One region of the Psychrilyobacter piezotolerans genome, then DNA from elsewhere that is predicted to be linked to it. Evidence: riboswitches for the same ligand, from Rfam matches in the RefSeq annotation. Region 1 holds a riboswitch; each other region holds the start of a gene.
What was found. A riboswitch is a leader RNA that binds a small molecule or an ion and turns the genes downstream of it on or off. The one in region 1 is predicted to bind cyclic di-GMP.
Positions count from the first base shown of each region.

Region 2: linked by a shared signal. The riboswitch ahead of DYH56_RS02940 (putative bifunctional diguanylate cyclase/phosphodiesterase) and the one ahead of DYH56_RS12595 (hypothetical protein) in region 1 are both predicted to bind cyclic di-GMP.
Region 3: linked by a shared signal. The riboswitch ahead of DYH56_RS04695 (HD domain-containing phosphohydrolase) and the one ahead of DYH56_RS12595 (hypothetical protein) in region 1 are both predicted to bind cyclic di-GMP.
Region 4: linked by a shared signal. The riboswitch ahead of DYH56_RS03820 (pectate lyase-fold domain-containing protein) and the one ahead of DYH56_RS12595 (hypothetical protein) in region 1 are both predicted to bind cyclic di-GMP.

Region 1 is NZ_QUAJ01000026.1:12,586-19,029, reverse strand. It holds gene DYH56_RS12605 (hypothetical protein) at 1-180, opposite strand, end outside; gene DYH56_RS12600 (hypothetical protein) at 327-1,049, opposite strand; gene DYH56_RS12595 (hypothetical protein) at 1,064-1,849, opposite strand; cyclic di-GMP riboswitch class I at 2,262-2,337, opposite strand; gene DYH56_RS12585 (DNA-3-methyladenine glycosylase I) at 2,598-3,149, opposite strand; gene DYH56_RS12580 (DUF4037 domain-containing protein) at 3,199-4,014, opposite strand; gene DYH56_RS12575 (aconitate hydratase) at 4,535-6,444, shown strand, end outside.
Region 2 is NZ_QUAJ01000003.1:139,524-145,967, forward strand. It holds gene DYH56_RS02935 (EAL domain-containing protein) at 1-2,511, opposite strand, end outside; gene DYH56_RS02940 (putative bifunctional diguanylate cyclase/phosphodiesterase) at 2,541-4,058, opposite strand; cyclic di-GMP riboswitch class I at 4,184-4,268, opposite strand; gene metH (methionine synthase) at 4,875-6,444, opposite strand, start outside.
Region 3 is NZ_QUAJ01000006.1:37,488-43,931, forward strand. It holds gene DYH56_RS04675 (PTS transporter subunit EIIC) at 1-677, opposite strand, end outside; gene DYH56_RS04680 (CehA/McbA family metallohydrolase) at 679-2,025, opposite strand; gene DYH56_RS04685 (MurR/RpiR family transcriptional regulator) at 2,097-2,810, shown strand; gene DYH56_RS04690 (DMT family transporter) at 2,996-3,844, opposite strand; cyclic di-GMP riboswitch class I at 4,103-4,187, shown strand; gene DYH56_RS04695 (HD domain-containing phosphohydrolase) at 4,282-6,444, shown strand, end outside.
Region 4 is NZ_QUAJ01000004.1:133,095-139,538, forward strand. It holds gene DYH56_RS03815 (YiaD family glycine zipper/OmpA-like lipoprotein) at 187-837, shown strand; gene DYH56_RS03820 (pectate lyase-fold domain-containing protein) at 969-4,865, opposite strand; cyclic di-GMP riboswitch class I at 4,981-5,056, opposite strand; gene DYH56_RS03825 (tryptophanase) at 5,387-6,444, opposite strand, start outside.

The DNA of each region.
Region 1 (6,444 bases):
TTCATAAGCTATATACCTAACCTCCTCCCCTTCCGACAACTCTTTCTTTATCTCAGGATACTGCTCTATAAACTGATCTATGGTCAACTCTCCATTGGTACCAGTATCACTATTTCTTATCTCCTTATCTTCATCTAGTATCCTATTCACTATTTCATTCACGTCTTTTATATCTTCCATAATCCCATCCCCATAATTTTTTTTATTATATTTTTGCCACTAGTTTACACCAATCATCACAAATAGATCGATAAAACTGTGATTGTCTCTATCAAACCTAACGTAATTATCTGTATCGACATAAAAAGCAGAATATTGTTCGTCCATTATTTACTACCCTTCTTAATTGTAATATATCTATACATGGAAAGAATACCCAGAATCCAAAATAGTAATCGCATAAAAACATAAAAGTCTATAATAGCTATCAAGGCTAAAAACACCCATATTATAAGTCCTATATAAGCAATAGACGTTAGAATTTTTTCTGTGGTTCCCATTTTAGAAATACCTATTTTATAAATTATATTTGAAAGATTGATTTTAGAAAAATAGATTTCAGAACATATTAATTTATTTTCCTTCCCTTTTAAAATCAAATTTCCAAATTCAGGATTTTTCGGAGTTTTATTGTAAACCACTTTTTTTATTTCACTATATAATATTTTATTTATTTTATTATTTTTTTTTAATGTAAGTAGTGAATTATTGGTAAAAATTATTGATTCTTGTGCAAATTCATGAGAACATAAAAATGTCATAAAAAATGTCATAAAAATTGGAAAGAAAAGCCAACTATAATAAACTGTAATAATCAGTGAGACTACTGCCAAAGGAAAAGATCCAAAATAAATTTTGTTGAATTCACGTTTTTTAGATTTTATCTTTTCATAAGCAATATATCGAACCTTTTCCCCCACCTCTAACCTTTTCTTTATTTTCGGATATTTCTCCATGAATTCATCTATTGTTAATTCTCCATTGGTACCAGTCAAACTGTTTTTAATTGTACTGTCTTCGTCCAATATTTTATTTATTAATATGTTCAAATTCTTTGGATTTTCTAAGTTACTTTTTTTAGTTTTTTCTTTATCAAGACTATTTTTATTCTTCCTTTTTTTAGTAATTTAAAATATGTAGTAACTAAAATAATATCAAAATATAAAATTATTAAATTCATAAAAAATAAATATGATGAAAGCTCAAGATAAGTGCCTATTAATCCCATTATTAAAACTATTAATAGTATCTTTATTTTAAATAATTTAGATGTCATTATTTCATCTTGTATTTTTAATTCGCTTTTAAATTTTAATAAAATTTGAGGTAACTGAAATCTGTTGTAATTTGTTGTAATCACCCCAATTTTTTCTTTATCACTATAAATACTGTATGAAAAACATCCCGGGGAAATATTGACATTCATCCTTTTTATCTCACTATAGATAAATTTTTTACTATATTTTTTCCTTTTTATAATCAATGATTTATCTGTAAAAATTACAGTATCCTCAACCATACTCATGATAAATATTATTGTAAGCAGAAATAAAATAAAAGTAGGTAAAAATATCCAACGATTCCCAGTATATGAAGTGATAATAAAAAAAGTACAAGCAGTTAAAAAACATACATAGATAGGTACTATAAACCTTAATATCCCAGTAGCATCTGATGGTTCATAGGCTATATACCGAACTTCCTCCCCTTCTTCTAACTCTTTCTTTACCTCATAATTTTCTTCCATAAACTCTTCTATAGTCAATGTCCCGTTGGTACCACTCGAGCTATTTTTTATCTCCTTATCTTCATCTAGTATCCGATTCACTATTTCATTCATATCTTCCATAACCCCATCCCCTATAAAAAATTTCTGCTTTCTAGCATTTTTTTTATTTAAAAATTCTTTTTCTAGATGTTACTCTACTTCTCAGTAAAAATTCTACTCAGTCGTACAACAGAATAAGTTCCGCAGTGTAACGAGGACTGAAGCTGTAAAAAGACGGTAATTACCTCTGACTTACCCCTATAACATCATTTAGAAAAAGTCTGCTTTTCTTTCCTCTATTTCTTTTTCAGATAAAAAGTAAATAGAGCCAGTTAAGGATGGAATCCTTAGAATTTTCTTCATACTACTCCTGTTTCCGTCTCTAGCCACATTCTAAATTATTTTATTTCAAATAAAAGTAATTTAGATACTCGTGTCTCAAGCGGACAAAAATCAAAAGTAGTAACTACAAAAAAAATACAGATCCCGAAAGATCTGCAACTGGCTGCCATTTTAAAGGCCCTATAGCTTTGCGTCACAGGATTTCTCCTATTTTGCCAACATTTTAAATTTTAATTAAAAAATTATTGAATTTTAATTAAAACTGTAATATTTTTAGTCATTTCTTTACAATATAGTGCATTTTATTTTTGTTGTCAATTTTTTTTATGTTCAGCCCAAATAAATAGACAAATATTGTAGATGAAATAATTACCATTGAAAAAGAGACTAAGGGTAAAGGTATTAAAAAAAGGGTTATATAAGTAAAATTACTCATATAATCCTTTTTTGTTTTTGATAATAATTCTGGATGCAGCGTCACGTTGCTTTACTTCCTAGCCACACACCCCTCCAAATGATCATCTACTACTCCTACTGCCTGTAAATAAGCATAGATGATTGTAGTTCCTATAAATTTAAATCCTCTTTTTTTCATGTCTTTACTTATGGCATCTGAAAGTTCTGTTTTTGCAGGAAGATCCTCCAATTTTTCTACCCTGTTTATTATCTGCTTACCATCTGTAAAATTCCATAGATATCTATAAAAGCTCCCAAATTCATTTTGAACCTCCATAAATCTTCCGGCATTGTTTATGGAAGCCCTTATCTTCAATCTGTTTCTGACTATTCCTTTATTATTCATCAGCTCTTCAAATTTTTCTTCATTGTATTCAGCCACCATATTATAATCAAAATTATCATAGGCTTTTCTATAGTTTTCTCTTTTTTTCAATATAGTCAGCCAGTTGAGCCCTGCCTGGGCAGATTCTAAGATCAGAAATTCAAACAAGGTTCTGTCATCATGGACAACCTTCCCCCACTCCTCATCATGATATTTTTCATAGAGTTCATTTCCTATACACCAATCACACCTTTTCATTCACTCCCCCTGTGGATCAAACTTAATCCATTTCCTTTTGGATCTTACATTAAAATATTAAATTTAATTCTTTTAACAGACTCTCCAATCTGCCGGTAATCACATTTAATTTGTCTACAATATCAAATTCCCTTTTATACAGGTTTTCAAACAATTCCCTTATGTCTGTTTCCATATTTTCCGGGGTGTGATCCAGCTGTTCTTTTGTAATTTTTAGGAGTTTTTTTTCTCCAGGGTGAAGTTTCATATTTATTGCAAAAATAATATCGAAATAACTTTCAAAAAATGCACTGATTCTATGGTTGACGCTTAGGATGTCATTTCTTTTTAAGGCCTTTTCTATCTGGTTGGTATAGGCTGGTATTATTTTATTTAAGAGGGGAAAGTTTTTTGAAACTATATTTTTTCTTAATTCTTCCGGATATTCAATATCAAACTTTTTTTGCAGGTTCTCTAATTTCCCGTCCCTGTCGTAGAGGATATCTGATTTAATGAAGTTGGCCCAAAAACAAGTGCTGTATCCTGTTGAGGCTGTACATTTTATAACTATCTCCTCCAATACCCTTTCTATAAATTCTACATCCCTGTATACAATATCCACCTGAACACCGTTCCCCCTGAAGAACCCCTGGTCCTCTCTCTCCCAGGTTGTGTTATCTAATTCAGCATAATTAAAATACTTATCTGCTATTTTTTTCCTGAAATCCAATGGGATCTCACCTTTAGAATATATATATAAATCATAATCCGAATCCTTATCAAAATCAGGAGTAGTTCTCGAACCCGATAAAAGAACCCCATCCACCGATTCATATTTTGAAAAATCATCCACTAACTCCAATAATATGCCATCATATTTATTCATACCTTTCGTCCCCCTTTATTTGAATATTTTTTTATTTTTAATTATAACAAACTAGTTCTGCCCTTATTCAATTATAATAAAAAATGTCTTATTTTTTCAAGAAATTTGTCCTGATTTTATTATGTTATTTAATTACAAAAGAATTTTGTATAACTTATTTTAATAAGGCAGTATTAAAGTATGGTTGTTAGTGACCCGCTTGTTATAAATTCGGCTATTTCATTTCTCCTTTCTATCCTTTCGGCCAACGACACCATCATAGTCACGAAATGAATGATACACTCAACAACCATTAACCTTATATATGCATTTTCTATTTAAAAACTTAGAAAATTCTTTGATCCAGCCAATATATTTGTTTTTTTACAAATATATCTTGACAATTTCATGTGCAAAGATATATTGTATATATAATAAAAGTTTTTATCATTATTTTTAATGATGAACTACGAGTTAACAGGAAGTATAATTTTTAAATGAAAATTTAAGAATTAAAAATATATTCTACGAGGAGGTCAAAATGGGAAAATCGCTTACGTATAAAATCTTAGAAAATAATCTGATATCAGGGGAATTAAAACCCGGTTCAGAAATAACCGTTAAAGTCAACCAAACCCTTACCCAGGACTCTACCGGGACGATGGTTTATTTGCAATTAGAAGCTATGAATATTAAAGATATAAAAACGGATCTTTCTGTTGCATATATTGATCACAACACACTGCAAGCAGGTTTTGAAAATGCCGATGACCATGAATTCATCAAAAGTGCTGCTGCAAAATATGGAATTATTTACTCCAAACCCGGAAATGGTATTTGCCACCAGCTGCATTTGGAGCGTTTTGGAAAACCCGGAACAATTCTTCTTGGATCCGATAGTCATACACCGACTGCAGGAGGTTTAGGTATGATAGGAATCGGGGCCGGGGGACTGGATGTGGCTGCAGCTATGGCGACGGGTACTTATACTCTGAAAGTACCAAAAGTTCTGAATATAGAACTTCATGGTAAACTGAAGACATGGGTATCTGCTAAGGACGTAATTCTCTATATCCTCAAAAAACTTACCGTAAAGGGTGGGGTCGGTTATATTATTGAGTATTCAGGTGAAGGAGTCGTTGATCTTTCTCTCACCGACAGAGCCACCATCACAAACATGGGTGCTGAACTTGGGGCTACAACATCTATTTTTCCAAGTGATGAAAACACCCTTGATTTTCTTACACGACAGGAAAGAACCAAGGATTATGAAGGATGGATAGCTGATGAGGGTGCCATCTATGATAAAAAATTGGTTATTGATCTAGATAAAATTACACCTATGGCAGCTATGCCGCACAGCCCTGACAATGTTGCTGCTGTAAAGGATATAGAAAAAATTAAGGTAGACCAGATTGCAATAGGCAGCTGTACTAACTCCTCCTATACAGATTTGATGAAGGTAGCAGCTATTTTAAAAGGTAAAAGGGTTCATCCGGATGTGAGTCTGGTAATCTCTCCTGGTTCCAGTAATATTCTAAAAATGATGTCGGATGAGGGCGCTCTGGGTGATTTAATATCAGCTGGAGCAAGAATATTGGAGGCATCATGCGGGCCATGTATAGGCATGGGACAGGCACCAAAGTCCAAAGCAATTTCACTGAGAACATTTAACAGAAATTTCAAAGGAAGATGCGGAACAAAGGATGCAGATGTTTATATTATCAGTCCTGAAACAGCTGCTGTTTCGGCTTTAACAGGATATCTTACCGATCCTTCAGAATGCGGATTGGATTTTCCAAAAGTAGCACTGCCTGATAAGTTCGCAGTCTATGAAAACTACTTTATCTACCCTCCTAAAGATAGAGAGGGTCTGGAAGTTGTCATGGGGCCGAACATCAAACCTTTCCCACTGAATGAACCACTGATTGATACTATGGAGATCCCTATTCTCCTGAAAACAAAGGATAATGTCACAACCGATGACATCATGCCTTCCAATGCAAAACTATTGCCCTTCAGATCCAATATTCCTGAACTTTCAAAATATTGCTTTGGAACACTGGTGGATGATTTTCACGTAAAAGCAAAGGCTGCAGATGGGGGAATTGTAATTGGAGGAGATAATTACGGTCAGGGTTCTAGTCGTGAACATGCGGCACTGGTGCCACTCTACTTAGGAATCAAGGCTGTAATTGCCAAATCCTTTGCTAGAATTCACAAGGCTAATCTAATCAACTCAGGAATTTTACCCCTTGTATTTAAAAATATATCTGACTATGAAAAATTTGATGAAACAGATGTTATTGTCCTTAACGGACTGATAAATTCATTGGATTGTGGTAAGGAGATAGAAATTTTAAATAAGACAAAATCTTTCTCTTGTACCCTTACCTTTGATGGTTCCAAAAGAGATGTGGAACTTTTAAAAAGCGGAGGTTATTTAAATTA
Region 2 (6,444 bases), on a different contig from region 1:
TATTTTACTGAATTTCTTTATAAATACACTTTCTGTAAGCTCTATTTCAACAGCTTCTCCAGGTACATCGTATTTATCCAGCAGGTACTTTATCTGCTCATATACATCTATTTCACCAAAGGTCTGTGCAGAGACATTAAAGGATGCCTTAAAACCTTTATCTATAATCCCTCTTTCCTGCCAATCTTTAACTGTTTTTATGGTGAGTTCCGCAATTTTCATATCCAACTTATATACCAAGCCGATCTCCTCAGCCAAGGGGATGAAGGTAATTGGAGAAATAATGCCCTTTTGGGGATGTACCCAACGTGCCAGGGCTTCTAAACCAATTATTTTGTTTGTCTGCAGATTGACCTTTGGCTGGAAATAAGGAATAATCTCATTTTTTTGCAGTGCTACCTTAAAATCTCTTTCCAGATTTTTACTTTCCTCGAATTCCCTTACCAGTTCCTTGCTGGCAACAACTATAGACCCGCTTCCATTCTTTTTGGCCGCAAACATGGCTATATCTGCTTTGTGTAGAAAATAATCCATATTATCAATTTTTTCATGGAGCTCACATATCCCTATACTTGCACCTATATTAAAGGTTGTTTCCAGGATATTTATTGACTTATTCAGCTCCGCCAGGGCATTTTCGGCAAGCTTTATTCCTTCATCAACAGAAGCATCCCTGTGAAATACAAAGAATTCATCTCCTGCCAGCCTGTAGACGGTATCCTTACAAAATATTTTCTGAAGTCTGGAAACTGACTCTTTGAGGATCATATCACCTGCATGGTGTCCATAGTTATCGTTTATCACCTTAAAGTCATTGAGATCTATGTACATACCCAGACCCCTGTCTCTTTTAAAGTCTATCTTATTCATAGCTTCCTTAAAGCTTACCCTGTTTAAGGCTGTAGTAAGGTGGTCATAATAGGCTAAATTTTTCAATTTTTTATTGGTTCTGTATTTAAATCCAGTAAAAAAAGCTGCTGTGAAAAAACCGAATAATGAGATCACCAGAGAAAGAGATTTTCTATTCTTTTTTTGCTCATCTGCTTTTATCGTTTTAAAAAAAGACATCTCACTTAAAAATTCATCTTCTACCCTCTTATAGTCTAAGAAGTTATCCATTACCTTATTTAATATGCCAATTAAGATTTCGTCATCTTTTTTTACTGCTATTGCAAAGGGTAGCTTATCTAAAATATCTACTTTATAAAAATTAATATCAAACCGCGCTTGCTGCAGGTAACGGAACATATCGGCATCCATAACACAGCTGTCGATCTCCTTATCTTTCAAGGCATCTACCATGGTTTGAGAGTGGGGAAATTCAGTTATTTCTGTATCTTTAGGCAGGTATTTTCGGATTGAAGCAGCTGAGATATCGGTTTTTACAACCCCAACCTTATTTACTTTTTTCTCAACTCCTATCTTTTTTGGACCTGCAGCCACAATCAGGATATCCTTGTAGGTCAATGACTTGGTAAATTTATATATATTTTCTCTTTCTTCAGTGAACAGCATCCCTCTCAGATCAGCTTCCTCACTATTTAAATTTTCATTTGAAACTTCCAGGGGTATCCCCCAAAATTGTGAGATTTCCTCCATCATTTGAACGAAGGATCCGTCATATTTTTTTTGAGCTCCATCATAATATGAAGTAGGGTAAAAATCACTCTGGAAAATCACCTTAAGACTTTTCTTATTGTTCAAATAATCAATCTCCTGCTGGTTTAAAAAATTATGAAAAACTCTCTTTCTCCTCTTGTTTTTTTCATACTCCAGCAGCTTTAAAAACTTTTCTCTATGGGAAAACTCCAGTGCCTTGTCGATTACCGATTTCAGCATGGGTTGGCTCTTTGCTATCCCCAATCCAATTGGGTCTATTCTTCCTAATTCAAATATAGGTTCGGTTTTATCATAGATATCTTCCTTGGAAACGACAATATAGTCAGAGGCAGAACCTTCAGCAGTCTCATGGACCTCTCTTAACCTGAAATTTAAATTCTTTTCCCTTTTAAACTTTTTCAAATACTCACTGTATGCAGATGGAGAAATAACTGTAAGTTCCTTTCCTTCCAGATCATCAAAGGATCTCAAAGGAATATTTTTATTTGTAGTGATAACATAGAGCTTGTCGCTGTGTATCGGAATGGATAGGTTAATTTTATCCTTTCTTTCTTCAGACAGGGTAAAGTTAAGCAGAAGATCGATCTCCTCCCTTTCCAGCATTTCATAAAGATTTTCCCAGGAATCCGTCTCCACCTTAACGTCCATATGGAAAAACTCTTCAAGGAGATCTTTATATTTATATACCAAACTGTCATCGGGATTTTCAAGATCGATATAAGGACTTCCTGTATGAACCCCCATCCGTATTCCAGAATTTTGCAGACTTTTTATATAATTGATTTCATCCTCAGAATAGATACCTGAAGATATATAATTTGTGGCCTGAACTATTAAACTAATAAAAACCAACATTAAAGAAAATAGAAATTTCCTGTTAAGTTTAATCATTTTTCCTCCCAATATTATGTAAATATTACCTAAGCTACTATTTCCGATTCACTGCAGGTATTTTTTTTAAGTTTTAATTCCGACCTTTCATTTATCAGGACCGCAACCAAGTCATTTTCAGGCATAGGTCTTCCAAAGTGGTACCCCTGGGCATATTTGACTCCCTCTTTTTTCAAAAATTCACTCTCAGCTGCGTCCTCTATCCCCTCGGCAACAGATATGTATCCCATATCGTCTGAAAGATCAATTAGGGTGCTGTATATCCTCTGCCCCTTATCTACGTTTTCTTTGACTATCTGAAGGAGGCTTCTGTCAAACTTAAGTGTGTCTATTTCTAAAACTCCCAGCCCTTTCAGGGATGCATGTCCCGCTGTAAAGTCATCTAAAGCTATTGAAATACCCAAACGTTCCTTTAAGAGGTTCATCTCGTAGAGCACCTTCTGGATGTTGTTTATAAAGATACTTTCCGTTATTTCTATCTGTACTCTATTCCCTGGAACACCGTATTTTTTTAACATATTTTCGATGTGGTCATACACATCCAGGCCTTCTAAAGTTTTAACTGAAATATTAAAGGATAAATTGAAGTCATCTCCAACTATCCCCTCTTCTATCCAGGTTTTTAATGATTTTATTGCAGATTCTGCAATGAGAAAATCAAGATCGGCGATCACCTCATTTTTTTCAGCTATGGGGATAAAAACTCCTGGTGGTATAAAGCCCTCCTCTGGATGGATCCAACGAGCCAGGGCTTCGACCCCCACTATTTTTTCAGTCTCAAGTTCAACCTTTGGCTGGAAGTATGGGAAAATTTCCTTGTTTTCAAGGTGATATATGAAATCTTTTTCCAGCTGACGATATCTGTCAAATTTTTCTATCATCTGGTCGTCTGCCACTACAAAGGTCCCCTTCCCATTTTTTTTAGCTGTGTACATAGCTACATCGGCTCTGTGCAGAAATTCCGAGGTACTTTTTATCTTTGGGCTAATAGGGCAGATCCCTATACTCCCGTGAACTTTCAGAGTTGATCCTAATATTTCCAGAGGTTTTCTCAGTTCCTTAAGTGTTTCCGCTGCTTTTTTTTCTATATCATCTTCTTCGATATTCTTATGCAGTATAAAAAATTCATCTCCAGACAATCTATAGATACTGTTGTGATCGAATATTTTATGCAGCCTTTTCACCACTTCCCTGAGAACAAGGTCTCCCATATGGTGACCATAGGTATCATTTATCCGCTTAAAGTTATCTAAGTCTAAAAACATCCCCAGCCCTCTGTTACTTTCAAAGTTTAACCTTCCCATTTCCTTTCTGAACCTGGTCTTGTTTTTAGCTGTGGTGAGTTCATCAAAGTATGCTTTTTGATAAAGGTCTTTTATCCATCGGTACTTTGCCAGTAAAGATATGATAACTATAACTAAGATATACGTTGTAATCTTATAGATCAGACCTTTCTCATGTTTTAACAAGGTGTCTCCCTGGCCATAGACTGCCGTTCCCAGAGAAAAAATTGTCAAACTTAACAGTAATTTGAACCTTTGTTTCATTAAATGTTCCTCCTAGTTTATATGTTTTTTTTATTATCTTAATTTTTCAAAAAGATATATTTGCAAAAAAAAAAGGATACTAAAAGATAATCTTTTAGAATTCCCTACATTGACTCTGAAATTATTTCGATAACTGGCTGCCATAATAAGAATAGTTAAGGCCCTTTAGCTTTGCGTCACAGTGTTTCCATTGTTTTGCCTTTTCGGATTATCACGAGGAATTAATTAAATTGTTTTATTTAAAATTTTTATAGATAAGATATAATTTTTAGGAGAATCTGTTACTAAAAATCTCTCTTATTACCTTAAGATTAAATATAACATACGGTTTTATTATTTGTCCATTTTTTAATGTATAAAGATAGAGTCAAATTGTTGCAGTTAAAAAAAACTTAATTTTATTGAGTTATCTGAAGCCATTCATCATCTATTGTAAAATTATACAATGTTTCCATTGCTGCCTTTTGTTATATCCTTCTTTGTCATGGTTTCATCTATAATGAAACCAATAAAAGTAACGATTATTGTAACTATTAAAATGAATTTGTTTTCCACAACAGCTTTTTTCAATTAAATTTTAATATAAAATTAATGGAAAGTGCTCGTAAATTATAATGTATATGTTGAAAGAAGTCAATTTTAAATGCAAACCTGAATAGGGAGAAAGAGAAGGAGTAAGTTAGGAGATTTTATATGGAAAAAACAATGAGATAAAAGATGCGACTTAAGGGAGAAGTAAGGCTAGGAAAATCTAAATAAAAACCAGGAATTCCGGTTAGGAATCCCTGGTTTTATTTAATGGAGGAATCCTATTTATTAACAAATAGAAATACCTAAATTTTCTTTCATTTTGTTAAAATCAACTTTTCTGAATTCCGCCAGAGATTCTATCTGATTTTCATCAATTTTTCCCAGATCAAAATATTTGGCATTTTCGCTGAAAAACAGCAGACCGCAGACAGTGTGAACAGGTGTCATGGTATAAGTGGAACTAAGGGTTACTCCTAATTCCCAGATATTCATAAGATCAAAGATCTCTTTTTTCATGGAGTGATCGGGTAAAATAGGATAACCTACTGCCGGTCTTATCTTAACCTGAATTACCTCACTTGCTTTAGTCTCTAAATAATATGCAGCAGCCTCTGTCAGTCTGTTTCCCAGTAATTTATACATGATATCCTCATATTCTGTTTTCCCGGATACAGTATCTATGGATACTGCAAAGGTACCTATATAATCTTCATTTTCTACAAAATCTGCCAGGGACAGTGAACTTTCCCATTGCTGGGTTCTCACCATGGGAAGTTCCAGACCATTAATTTTTAAAATATCCATGGGTCTTTTCTCCACATTAAAAATTCCATACCTTGCAGATATTTTTAATTTTTTATCTTTCAATATTTCTAGATATTTTTCAGCCTCCCTTAAAATATCTTCCTCTTTAAAGGTGTCTTTTACCTTCCAATCGTGTAAAAATATATCCCAGTGGATATATTTTTCTATGTCTGCAACAGTGATTTTTATATCGAAAACTCCTGTTTTGGACGGTTTTATTACCTTGTTGGTTATTTTTTCCCTTTTTTTAAAACCTTCTTCTAAACTCAGATAAGACCTGTCTTCTTCAGTTTTTTTATAGGCCTTTCTCAATTTTTCATGTGAATTTAATACAGCCTCTTTATATTCCAGGTCTCCTCCCAGGATTTTATCCAGTACTATTACGGTATTGGAAGCATCTGTAAGATGAAATACACGACCCCTATAATTGGGTTCTATTTTTATGGCAGTATGAAGGCTGGATGTAGCAGCTCCTCCAATGAAAAGGGGGATATTTATTCCTTCATTTGCCATCTCTTTAGCTACCCTTGCCATCTCATGGAGAGAAGGGGTGATGAGTCCGCTTAAGGCCAGGCCATGGACTTCTTCATTTTTTATTGCGGTTATTATCTTATCCATAGAAACCATGACTCCTAAATCGATGATCTTATACCCGTTGCATTCTAAAACTGTTTTTACTATATTTTTCCCGATATCATGGACATCGCCGTCTACAGTTGCCATAACAATAGTTCCCCTGTGCTCCATATTAATTTTTTCATTTTTAATCAGGGGGGTTAAATAAGTTACGGCCTCCTTCATGATCACAGCACTTTTAACTATCTGGGGCAGGAATAACTTTCCGCTATTGAAATGTTCTCCTACTCTTTCCATCCCTTCCATCAATATATCCTGTATTATTGAGATGGGAGAATACTCCTTTAACAACAGGTCTATAAGGGTTGTTAAATTTAATTTATTCCCGTTAATCAGATTATCTGTAATCTGAACCCTTGGATCGGATTCTTTTTCTGCTGTTTTAGGAGATATAATTTTTTCTATCTGTTCATCC
Region 3 (6,444 bases), on a different contig from region 1:
CTGGATATAAAGTTAGCTAGTTCCGCTAAGGCCAATCCAAACGTAGGCCATACATAGTAGCATATAATTCCTGCAAAAGATCCAGCAACTAATGATAGGATAGGGACAGTCCTTGTTCCCGCAAAGAAAGAAAGAACCATGGGTAATTTTACATTATAAAAACGATTATGTATTTTTTGTACAATTAATCCTATGATTAATCCTCCAAATATACCGGTTCTATAGGAAAAATATCCTAAAACATTAGTATAAAGAGAGTTCCATTTAGTTGCAGTGATTATATCCATACCTCTGTTTTCAACTAAAAATGTTTTTGCAGTTGTTACAGCTGAAATATCATTTATTTTAAACATAGATGATATTATTGCATTAAATGCAATATATGATAACACCGCTGAGAATGCTGCCCATCCTTGTTCTTTTTTAGACATCCCGAATGCCACACCTGCAGCATATAATATTGGAAGATTAGCAAATACTACCTTACCAATAGATTTCATTATAAAAAATATATTATATATTGTGCTCCCGCTATATATAATGTCTCCTAATCCCAGTGCATTGACTGTCCCTTGAGAAGTAAATGCTCCTCCTAATCCCATAAATACACTTCCTATTGCCATAACGGCCAAAGGCATGAGCATCGTTCTCCCTAGTGTTTGTAGCGTCTCTTTCATTTTATTCCCCCTTATTTATATGATTTTCTACATCGTACCAACTTATATACTCTACAATTCCAACTTTATTATAAATTGGATTCAAAAAATATCGTATCCCACCATCTAAATTATGCCCTTCAACTCTAAAGTTTTCTCCTTTGTCTAATTTTATTTTTATTTTAAATTCTGAATTTTTTTCAGAATAAATTTTTTTCCCATTTAAAATACCATGCCATAGAACCTCCTCTTTCGATTTGACAAAATAAGTTATCTCTTCATCTATCTGGTCACCTAAAATATAATTTTTTTCTATAGAATAAATCTTAATATCTATCTCATCGTCAAAAGTTATATAGTTCCTTCCATATTTTAATGCTTCCAATATTTTTTTTTGATTTAATCCTTCCTCTAAATATGTGGCATTTTTAGGGATTCCAACTGTTGTCTTATACCCTTTTATACCCTTATGTGTATCACTTCCAGCTACTCCAAAAATCTTATATCCCTTACTCCATAAATAATCGAAAGCTAAAATAGATTTATTTATCATCTCTTCTTTTTCTTTATAGGGACAATTTATGAGTTCAATTGTATGAAAAAGTTCCATGGGTAAATTGTATTTTAATCCTGTACTATTTTGAAATGGATGATTTAATGAGATCAGACTCTCTTTTTTGCCTTTCACCTCAAATAAAATTCTTTTTACATTTTCACAAGGATCCAGATTTTCTTTAAATAACTCTGCATAATCTATAAGATCTACTCCATATATATTGAAATGCCCTTTATTGTCCAAGGTCAACTCTGTTCCTGAAAAAAGATTCCAATCCCTATTAATCCCTTTGTTAGATATGACATTGTGGTCTGTTATAAATAAATAATTCAATTTTTTTTCTTTATATCCATTGTAGACCTCTAATTGAGATATTTTTCCATCTGAAAAATTAGTGTGGCAATGCAATTCTCCAAAATACCATCCTTTTTCTCCTTTTGTTGAGACTTCTTGAATTTTCCTATAATCATCCCCATGGTAAATTTTCATATCCTCTAGTATTTCTATAGAATATTCTCCTCGACAGTCATAATTTTTTATGAGAGTTAATGTCCATTCCCCTTTATCCAGATCCCCTTCTTTAAATAAATTCGAAGTTCTATTAAATTCTTTAAAAATAGAATAAACTCTATTGTAGGTTTTTAAGGTAAATGTCCCCCTTATTCTACCCTTTGGATCTTTCAATACGGCGATTACATGTTCAAATATACAGTTTTTTAAAAAAATAGTTATATTTTCCTTGGCATCCTCCACATGAAACCTGTGTATAATTTTTTCTGGAAACTTCGATAAAAATACTCCTTCTATTAACATGTTTTTCTCCTTTTTTATTTTGATTTTTTAATGTATAATTACAATTATGAATTATAAAGGTGTGAATTATTATGAGTATCAGTATACGTAAATTAGTTAGTAAATATTCTTTGACTCAATCTGAAGAGATTGTTTTAACTTATATCTTAGAAAATTTAGATGATGTTTTAGACTATGGGGTTCGTAAAGTTGCTAAAGATTGTTTTTGTTCTACATCTGTAGTCATGCATCTTGCTAAAAAAATGAACTTAAAAGGTTTTGTGGATATGGTTTATCATTTTAAAAGCTTAACTTCCAAAAATCATGAAAATCATGAATTTATAAATTATTTTGAAAAAAACCATACTAAACTGGAAGAGTTAAAAAAAATCTTAGAAACATCTTCTAATGAAGCTATCTACATAATGGGGAATGGATTTTCAAAAATTATAAGCCGTTATTTTCAAGAGCGCTTAACAAAGCATGGATATCTTGCATTTGTAAATGAACATTTAGAACTTTTAGAAACACCTCATACAAAGTCTCCTTTAGCTATTATTATTTCTGAATCTGGAGAAACGAAGTATTCTGTAAAGCAATTAAACAAATGTATAAAAAATGATATAAAAGTTATCTCTTTTACATGTAATATTGAAAATACTATACAACAAAATTCTTTTCTGAATTTATCTATTGAAAACAGTGCTTATATTAAATCTTTAAATACTGATTTTAATTGTTTTTTTTCAAATTTAATTATGACAATAGATGCTCTTATGTCCACTTTGGAATCAAAATGCTTATAAATTAACTATATATCATATATCTACCCTTGTAAATAGTTTTAAAAATTAAAAAAAAGTTACATATATTGTAACCTGTTACAATATATGTATCGATATATCAAATTTAATAAAAAATTATAAAATAAAAGAGAGCTGTTACAGCTCTCTTTTTACTGGTTAGAAATATAATTTTAGTCCTTTTAATTTTACCCTTTTCTTTTTAAAATTAGATAGGTGGCCGATAAAATCATCCCCCCTCCTATAATTGTTGGGATTCCTGGCATTTCATTAAAAAATATTCCTCCTAATATAACAGCTCCCAATGGATCTATATAGGATAAAACTCCCACATGCTGAACTTTTATTCTTTTTATTCCTTCAAAATAGAGGTTTAATGCTATACATGTGTGGATGACCCCCACTATAATCATTAAGATTAAAGACAGGGTATTGAATCTCTTCATATTTTTGATCACAGGAAAAAAGATCAAGGAGGAGATTCCCATTTGAAATAAACTGATTTTATGGGATGGAACATCTTTCAATTTTTTTACACTGATTGTAACTAAGGCGTAAAAAAATGCCGCGATCAACCCATACCCCACACCTGTCATGCTAAAATTACTGCCTTTTTGAGACCCCATCAGGGTCATTAAAATTATCCCCGAAAAGCTTAGTCCAACAGCAATTAAAGTTCTTTTATTGATACTTTCCTTTAACAGAAAAACAGAAAGTATAGTTACGATAACAGGGGCTACATAGTAACTCATTGTTGCTGAAGCAATAGTTGTAACTTTAATTGCCCGAAAAAAGAAAAACCAATTGAGAGCAATAAATAATCCGCTCATAGAAAGGATTAAATATTCTTTCAAAGACAATTTATTGCTTGTGCTATCTTTCTTTTTTGTAAATTTTAATATTCCAAGTACTATAAATGCTATAAATACTCTGAAAAAGACTATAACCTCTGGCGGCTGATCAATATATCGTACAAATATCCCGATACTTCCCCATATAATCATTGATGATATCATCAAAAGATATCCTATATTCATAATGCTGCTCCTCCCAAACTATATATTTAGGCATACTGTACCACAAATTTAAACTTTAAGCTATATTTTTCCCCTACTGATTTAAAGTATCGAGAAGAATTTTTAGGATAATGTTATCTACGGTAAATATAAAGTAGGTGTGTCAGATATAGTCTATAAAGAATATCCTTATTTGAAGTTTTTAATCTATTCTGTTATTATGATAATAAAGTTATAATATTTTGTTTAAAGTAAAAATATATATAATCCAGGGAATAATTCTGAAAAAGGCAGAGCAGGGGAAATTTTGTGACGCAAAACTAAAGGGTCTAAGTCTCTTAAGATATGACAGCCAGTTGCCGCAACTTTTTTAGAGGTATGCTATTTGTATAATTACAATGTAGCCTCTTTTTTATTTGCTTTAAAATATTAATAATGAATAAAAAAAGGGGTGGTTTATGAATAAATTATTATTTTCAATTTTTATTTTATTGAGTGTTTCTATTTATGGGATAGAAAATTTAAATATTCCATTAAATAAAGATGAAAAAGAGTGGATTACAGCAAATAAAAATAAAAATATAACGATTTATTTGGATAAGGACAGAGGGATATTAAATTATTATTCAAAGGGAAAAAGAAAGGGTGTTTTTCCTAATATAATTAAAGTATTGGAAGAAAACACAGGACTTAGTTTTAACATAATCGATGAAGATACTGAAATATTTGAGAGTTCTGTAGATTTGGGGATTCCTGATATAGTAATGGGTGTAGAAGACTATAAAAGAAATAATAAAGAATATGAGTATATAGATACACCTGTTGAATTAGATGGAGTTGCGATTACCAGAAAAGATTATCCTTCTATTGATTTTAAAGAAGATAATTTTGGAAAAAAAATTGTCTATGAAGAGGGAGACCAGATAAAAAATAAAATTATAAAGAAATACGGGAACCTAATTACATTGATCTCTAAACCAAATCAAAAAGAAGCTGTAGAAGCTATATTGTCTAAAGAGGCGGATGTTTATATCGAAGATTATCAGGAGGCTTTAAAATATTTAGTCAAAACGCCAAACAATAATGTAAAATTAAATTATTTTTCAAAAGTTATTAAAACGGATTATTATACTGGAGGAAAGGCAGAATTTCAGCCTTTGTTAGATATTATAGAGAGAATTTTTGATAATAAAGATCTGACAATGAAGTTTTTTCATGAGGAAACACTGAGTTATACGAAAAATAAGTTGGAGATATCCAATGAAATTCAAGAATATATTAAAAACAGGAAAAAAATAAAGGTTTTTCTTCCTTCCTTTGAAGAATTTCCACAGCTTTTCTATATCAATGAAAATAAGGTCCCAGAAGGATTTTTAAATAATTACTTCTATGAAATTGATAAAATATTGGGAATACAAATAGAGTTTGAAAGAGAAAATATAGATTTTGATGTAGACCCATTTATACTGAGTGTCAATGGGGAAGAATTAATATCTGAAAATGAAGAAATACTCATAACAGAACCTTATACCCAGATACCATTATTGATTTTTAATAGTAGTGATGAAAGCTACGTCCCGTATTTTGATAATCTAAAAAAATATCGTATTGCTGTAGTAAGAAATTCTTTTATTGAAAGGTATCTTTTGTATAAAGGATTAGGGAATAATTTAATAAGGTTTAAAAATATAAGAGAAGTATTGACAGCAGTAAGTTCTAAAAAAGCGGATATTTTAATAGGGGAATTGCAGCAAATTGATTATTTTTCAAAATTATATAGTATAAGAGATCTGCAGGTTGCAGGGACTATCCAGGATAAGCTGGAGTTAAGTTTTGGAATACCCAAAGAAGATAAAACCCTTTATTTTTTAATAAATTCATTGAACAATGAATTTTCTTATAGAATAAAAGAAGATAAAGATAAATTTTTTATCCAAAAAATAAAAATAGCAAAAGATTATAAATTATCTATAGTTATCTCCGCAGTTTCAATTCTCCTGCTAAGTTTCGTTTATAATCATTTAAGAAAATTTAAAAACACTTCTATGAAGTTAAAAAAATTAACTATTGGTCTGGTTGAAACTCTGGAAAATGCCAATACATTCAACGATGAAGATACAGGTGCACATATAAAACGATTAAACAAATATTCAGAATTATTGGCTGAAGAACTTAAAATGCCGAATTATTTTGTAAATGAAATAGGATTATATGCTTCCCTTCATGATGTGGGAAAGATAGGGATACCTGATAATATATTAAAAAAACCCGGGAAATTGACAGAGGAAGAATTTGAAACAATGAAAAATCATGTGGAAATAGGATATAATCTTATGAAAGATCTGGATATTAGTCCGGTAGCTTTAAATATAGTCAGATATCATCATGAAAAATGGAATGGTCTGGGATATGGAAAAGGTTTAAAAGGAGAAGAGATCCCAATTGAAGCAAGGATAGTGGCTTTGGCAGATGTATACGATGCATTGCGTCAGGAAAGGGTTTATAAAAAAGCCTTTACCCATGAAAAATCTATAGAGATAATAAGATCTGAAAGTGGCAGACATTTTGACCCTGAAATAGTTAAAATTTTTATAAAAAAACATAAAAATTTTGAAAGGATT
Region 4 (6,444 bases), on a different contig from region 1:
TATTTTGTCCAGTCTAGCTATCTTTTGGTAGTAATTTAATTAATACCTTGTCCGGTCTAGCTATCTTTTGGTAGTTAGACTGGGTTTTTATTTTAAACAAAAACCTAATCCTTGAATTTATGAGGGTTCCGTAATATAATAATAGGATCTCTCCATGAGAAAATTTTAAAGATAAGGTGGTTTATTATGAAGAAAAAAATAACATTATTATTATTAGGTGTTATAGCTGTAACAGGGTGTCAAAGCATCGATCCATACACAGGTGAAGAGCAGTTCAACCAGACTAGTAAATATGCCTTAGGTGGCGTTATCGCAGGGGCAGCAGCAGGGCAAATTGCAGGAAAGGATACCGAGTCAACATTAACAGGAGCCGCAGCAGGAGCATTGGCAGGAGCAGGCCTGGGTTATTATTTTGACAGACAAGAGGCAGCGCTGAGAGCAGAACTTCAAAGAACAGGAGTTTCACTGAAAAGAACTGGTAATAAATTAGAACTTGTTATGCCGGGAAATCTAACTTTTAATAGCAGTAGTGCAAATATAAACAGCGACTTCTACGAAGTACTGGATTCTGTATCTAAAGTATTAAAAAAGTATAATGAAACCGATATATTTATTTCGGGACATACAGATAGCACGGGTAAAAACTCTTATAATATGACTTTATCTCAAGATAGAGCAGACAGTGTAGCAAAATATCTTAAGTCAAGAGGAGTGCAGAGAAGCAGAGTTACAACTGAAGGTCTGGGATCTAAATATCCATTAAGCTCTAATTCTACTTCACAGGGAAGAGAAAACAATAGAAGGGTTGAGATAGAAATAATAGCAAAGAAAGGATAATTTTATCCTTCTGGAGATTCTCAATAAGAAATAGACTTTTAAACTACTCTTTTTATTTAGGTAATAAAAAGAGGACTTCTGTAAAATTCCGAAGTCCTCTTTTTTTCATATAAATTGTTTTTTTATTATATTTAAAATAAGAATTTTAAGCCTACACTTCCTAACCAACTGTTAGAAGTATCTCCTGCCCTGTACCCTGCTTCTGTGTATACAGTCAATAATTTAGGTGTGGCATAACTTCCCCTGATTATCGCGTCCCCATAATAATCATTTCCTTCATATCCACTAATCTTTACTTTTTCATCACTCAACACCTTAAATGTTGAATTTAAATATTTATATGGATTTCCTAATTCCGCATAACCGGTAAGACTTACTTCAATATTTATCTTACTTCCGTCAGCTAAGAATACATCCCTTCCTACAGCCACTCCTACACCAGTTTCTATTGATGTAGAGTTTACACCGTCGATGCCTATCCCATAATCTCCTTTTTCTGATATTTCTCCCTGTATCATATGAGTAATATTCAGTTCTGCCTTGGGTTCTATATAATTTTTGCCCATATCCCATTTTTTTGAAAGGATATTTTCTATTCCAACATAATAATTATCCACATTGTCTGTTAGAGTTTCATTGATCGTGGTTACAGGTAGATCTCTTTTTAGATCTGTGTCTGTAATCCCGGCAAATATCATAGAGGTAAACTTCAATCTGTTTTCATTTTCATGTACGATATACATATTTCCCTGGTAATAATAATCATCTCTGGAAGCATCGATGTCATTATAATTAGCCGAAGCTTTTCCTATTGTTAAAATTCCTCCCACACGAGTTTTTTCTCTTATTTGTTTCTCCGCTCCTAAATACACACTGTATAGTTCTAAATCATATCCGGATACACTCTCATATGAATCCTCTTTCAGCTTTGTAAAATCTCCTCCGGCTATGGCAGTGATCTCACCTGTTTTGGCCGTTCTCCTGTCTTTGATAACATTATTGGTTATGACTCTGTTGCTGTTATTTAATATATCAAAGGTTTGTTTTGCTATGGTCGGATAATATTCCATCCCATAACTGTCCTCTACCCCTTCATTTAAATCCTCTACATCGGATATTGATTTGAGTGCATTATAATAATTTTCCTTCAGTAGGTTTCTACTGTCGGCATAACTGTTTTCCAAGACCATTCCCAAATCAGGATTATTTATAATAGTTTTGAAATTTTTTCTTTCCAGGACAACATCGTAATTTTCTCCATTTTTGACTATTTTGGAATTAAACATAGCCGAATCGGAGAAAACATTCCCTTCAATATTTTTTGTTTTTAAAGCTTCATAACTAGTATATTTTTCCTCATAACCTCCTAAAACCAAGGCACTGCCAGCATAAAAATCTCCCACTATCTTATCTGATTCGATGGTTCCTCCTGTACCCAGCACAAATTTACCATCAACTGCCTTAAGGTTGACTGTACCATCACTTACAACTGTTCCTGTATTTACAAGGGTCGCACCATTTAATTCGAAGGCCTTATTATTTTTATCATCTTTAGTGCCTGTTAAAGTACCTGATAAAATAATTTTACCGTTGTTAGTAATCTTAGAAGCTGCATCAGCGGCCTTAATTGCCGTACCATTAGAGGCATTTAAATATATTTCACCATTATTTACGGCAGCAGATCCTTCCATTACATACATACCGATACTATTATCGTGATCTATAGCTATAGTTCCCTCATTGATAATTTCTGATTTATCTCCTCTAGCAGACATAATCGTATAATTAGTAAATCCTGTTTCCAGAATTCCCCTGTTTATTGCCTTACTTCCATCTTCACCGGTACTGTTTTCAGCATGCATCCTCACATTCCCCGTATTCCGGATTGTTCCTTCGGCTTCATTGATTACTGCACTTCCTATACGGGCATACATCCCGTCATCTCCTGTATTTGAGATAACTCCCTTATTGGTAGCTTTACCGTTACTGATGGACAGCATACCAAATCTGCTGCTATTGCTGATGGTTCCCTCGTTGATAACTTGTCCCTCACTGATGGAATACATCCCATAATCACCGATATTAGATACAACTCCCCTATTGGTGGCTGTGCTCCCACTACCTTCGGCGTACATTCCTAAAGTCCCTTCATTTGAGACTGTCCCTTCATTGACTACTGTACCTCCATGAATAGCAATCATACCGTTGGATCCCTTGTTGGAGATTGTTCCTCTGTTATTTGCTGTACTTCCTCCGCTGCCGGCATACATCCCATAATTTCCGACATTTGAGACTGTTCCTTCGTTGAGAATTCTTCCCCCGGATAGAGATGTCATCCCATATTCATCGGTATTTGATACAGTTCCCCTGTTAAGAGCTGTACTCCCTGTTCCGCTGGCATACATACCATCTTTACCTCTATTGGATACAGTTCCCTTACTGATTATTATCCCACCATTGTCAGCGTACATACCTTTTTCTCCATCATTGGTAACTTCTCCTTCATTAAGAGCCTGACCTCCAGAAGAAGCCGACATTCCATAGTCCCCTCCGTTATCAACAGTTCCCTTATTGAGGGCTATACTACCATCGCCATTAGCTGAAAGTCCATAATCATTTGCGTTTCTAACTATACCTCTTACATCATTGAGAACTTGACCTCCAGACATAGCAATCATTCCATAATCATTTACATCTCTAACTGTACCCTCATTAAAGGCTGTACTTCCGAGACCTTCAGCTACTATTCCATAGTCGCCACCATTGGATACGGTGTCTGTATTTATAGCAATACTTCCTTCTCCTCTAGCGACCATTCCATAGTTACCCCCATTATCAACTTTGAGATCGTTAATAATGACACTATTATTTCCTTCAGCTAGCATACCATAATCCCCATGATTGGCTATCCCAAAAAAATTAAATGATTTATGATTGAGTGCAAGACCACCATTGTATACAACCATTCCGTAGTCTCCTGGATTTTGAATACTAAATTCATTTATAATGATTCCACCATTAGTAGCATACATCCCGTAATCTCCAGTGTTTTGAATGAATGCCCAGTCTTTATTAATAGCAATACCACCGTTTTCAGCATACATAGCATAATCTCCATCATTTGTAATTCGACCATTGGTATTGTTAATGGCAGTACCTCCACTACCAGCAACCATTCCATAATTACCTGTTATTTCAATTCGATCTCTATTATCGGCAACTCCATCTGTAACCTTCATTCCAATCCCGTTACCATCTATAGTACCTCTATTTACTCCTACTCCGCCAGCTTCTATTTTCATTCCAGAATAACTTTCTGTATTTCTCACAGGGTTAGTACTTTCAAGTGTAATGGTAGTTTCATTTATTATTTGAGCTCCCGCTGTTCTTAACCCATCAATATCTTTAGATATTTCGGGTGCACTTAAGGTATAAGTAGAACCTATAATATTGTTTCCTAAATCCCATATTTTAATAGGAGGTACAGACGATCTAATAATCGATGAACCCATGCCGGTGATTGTTCTATGATCTTCCCTGTAGATTCCAAGGTTACCGAATACCAATAAATTACGCTTGTTTTCTATTGATTCCCCCTCTTTTTTACCTATTGGCCCTGTAGCATTTTCAGAAATAACACTGCTTTCGCTGCCGGCTTTCCCTTCAACAGCAGCTCTTCCTGTATCTTCTGATATGAAATTTGGAGCCAATAACAATCCGCCATCCATACTTATTGTTTTATCGACAGGTATACTTTTTCCTTTAACACTTTCTGTTTCCCAAACCTCTGAAGACTTCTCCTCTCCAGTCAGATTTTTTTCAGAAAAAATTCCTAAAGCTTTATTCCCATCCTCAGAGGGTACAGGCCTTTCAATCACAAAATTTTCCACGGCAGATCCTGTTTTTCCGGCAGGTTCTCCAGACGAAAAACAAGAATTTAATAATAGTGTTATTATAGCCGCAACGGTAATAGTCATTATTGTTTTATACCTTCGTTTGACAAGTCTTCCATAATTTTCAATTTTCATATTTATTCTCCTCTTACTTTATTTTTATTATGTCTTTATCCAATGGGTGCTATTCTATATATTTGTTGACTGATTCCGTTATTTTTTTCAAAAAAAAAATACAGACCCTTAAAAGATCTGCAACTGGCTGCCATTTTAAAGGCCCTATAGTTTTGCGTCACAAGATTTACCCTGCTTTGCCTCTATTATTTTTATAAAATTACATCAGTTTCTGATATATGGTGTATATCGTACCACACTATTATCATTATTACAATATATATTTAAAACAAAGTTGTTATTATATTATAATATACTCATGCTTAAAACTTTGCTATAAAGTAATGATATAGTATCTTTATTAAGATACTATATCAATTCAATTTAAAGTTTTAATGTTTTTTTATTAAAGACACATTTAAAATATGAAATAAAATCTCACATAAGACAGTTTTACCCTCTGAAAATAAATAACAGTAAATAATATTTATAAATAAAAAAAACTGTAAATTTAATTCTTTAAATTTACAGTTTTTTTATTATTATTCTACCGGTTTCAGCTTAGCTGTAAAATGTCTCAGGATCTCCGGTTCTTCCTCAATCTCATACCCCTTTATTTCATCTCTTCTTTTATAGATATTGATCAGGGCTTTGGCAACTACCTCCATATGATTATCGGTATATACCCTTCGGGGGATAGTTAATCTCAGCAGTTCCAGAGCAGACTCCAGCTGCTTCCCTGTATCGGGATCATTCCCCAATAAAAATGATCCGATTTCCACTCCTCTCACACCGGCTTCCCTATACAACTCCACACAAAGTGCCTGAGCCGGGAAATTATAGTAGGGAATATGAGGTAAAAATTTCTTGGCATCCACAAAGACTGCATGACCTCCCACAGGATTTTGTATGGGAACTCCTCCTTCTGAGAGCAGTTTTCCAAGATATTCAACCTGTCTTATTCTCGAGCTTAAATATGATTCCTCCACAACCTCAGTGAATCCAACGGCTAAAGCATCCATATCTCTCCCTGAAAGCCCTCCATAGGTAGGGAACCCTTCAATGGGAACGACCCTGGTCCTGACACCGTTAAATAATTCTAAATCTTCTTTGATGGCTATCAGTCCGCCCATATTCACAATTCCATCTTTTTTAGCACTCATGGTAATGGCATCTCCATAGGAAAACACCTCCCGAACGATCTCCAAGATAGAACAATGTCTGTATTCTTCCTCTCTTTTCTGAATGAAATAAGCATTTTCTGCAAATCGGGCAGAATCAAAGATTATTTTAATCCCGTATCTATCGGCTATTTTTTTAGTTTCTTTTATATTTTTTAGGGAAACAGGCTGTCCTCCGGCACTGTTGCAGGTGATGGTAATTATGATAAAGGCTATATTTTCTGCACCTTTTTCCAGGATGATTTTTTCTAAACGATCATTGTCCATATTTCCCTTGAAGGGGTGATTTAGTCCAGTATCATAGGCTTCCGGTATCACACAGTCAACAGCTCTTCCACCATTTAGTTCCACATGTGCTTTAGTTGTGTCAAAGTGCATATTAGATATACTATCCTGCCCTTCTTTTATCAGAAGGGGAA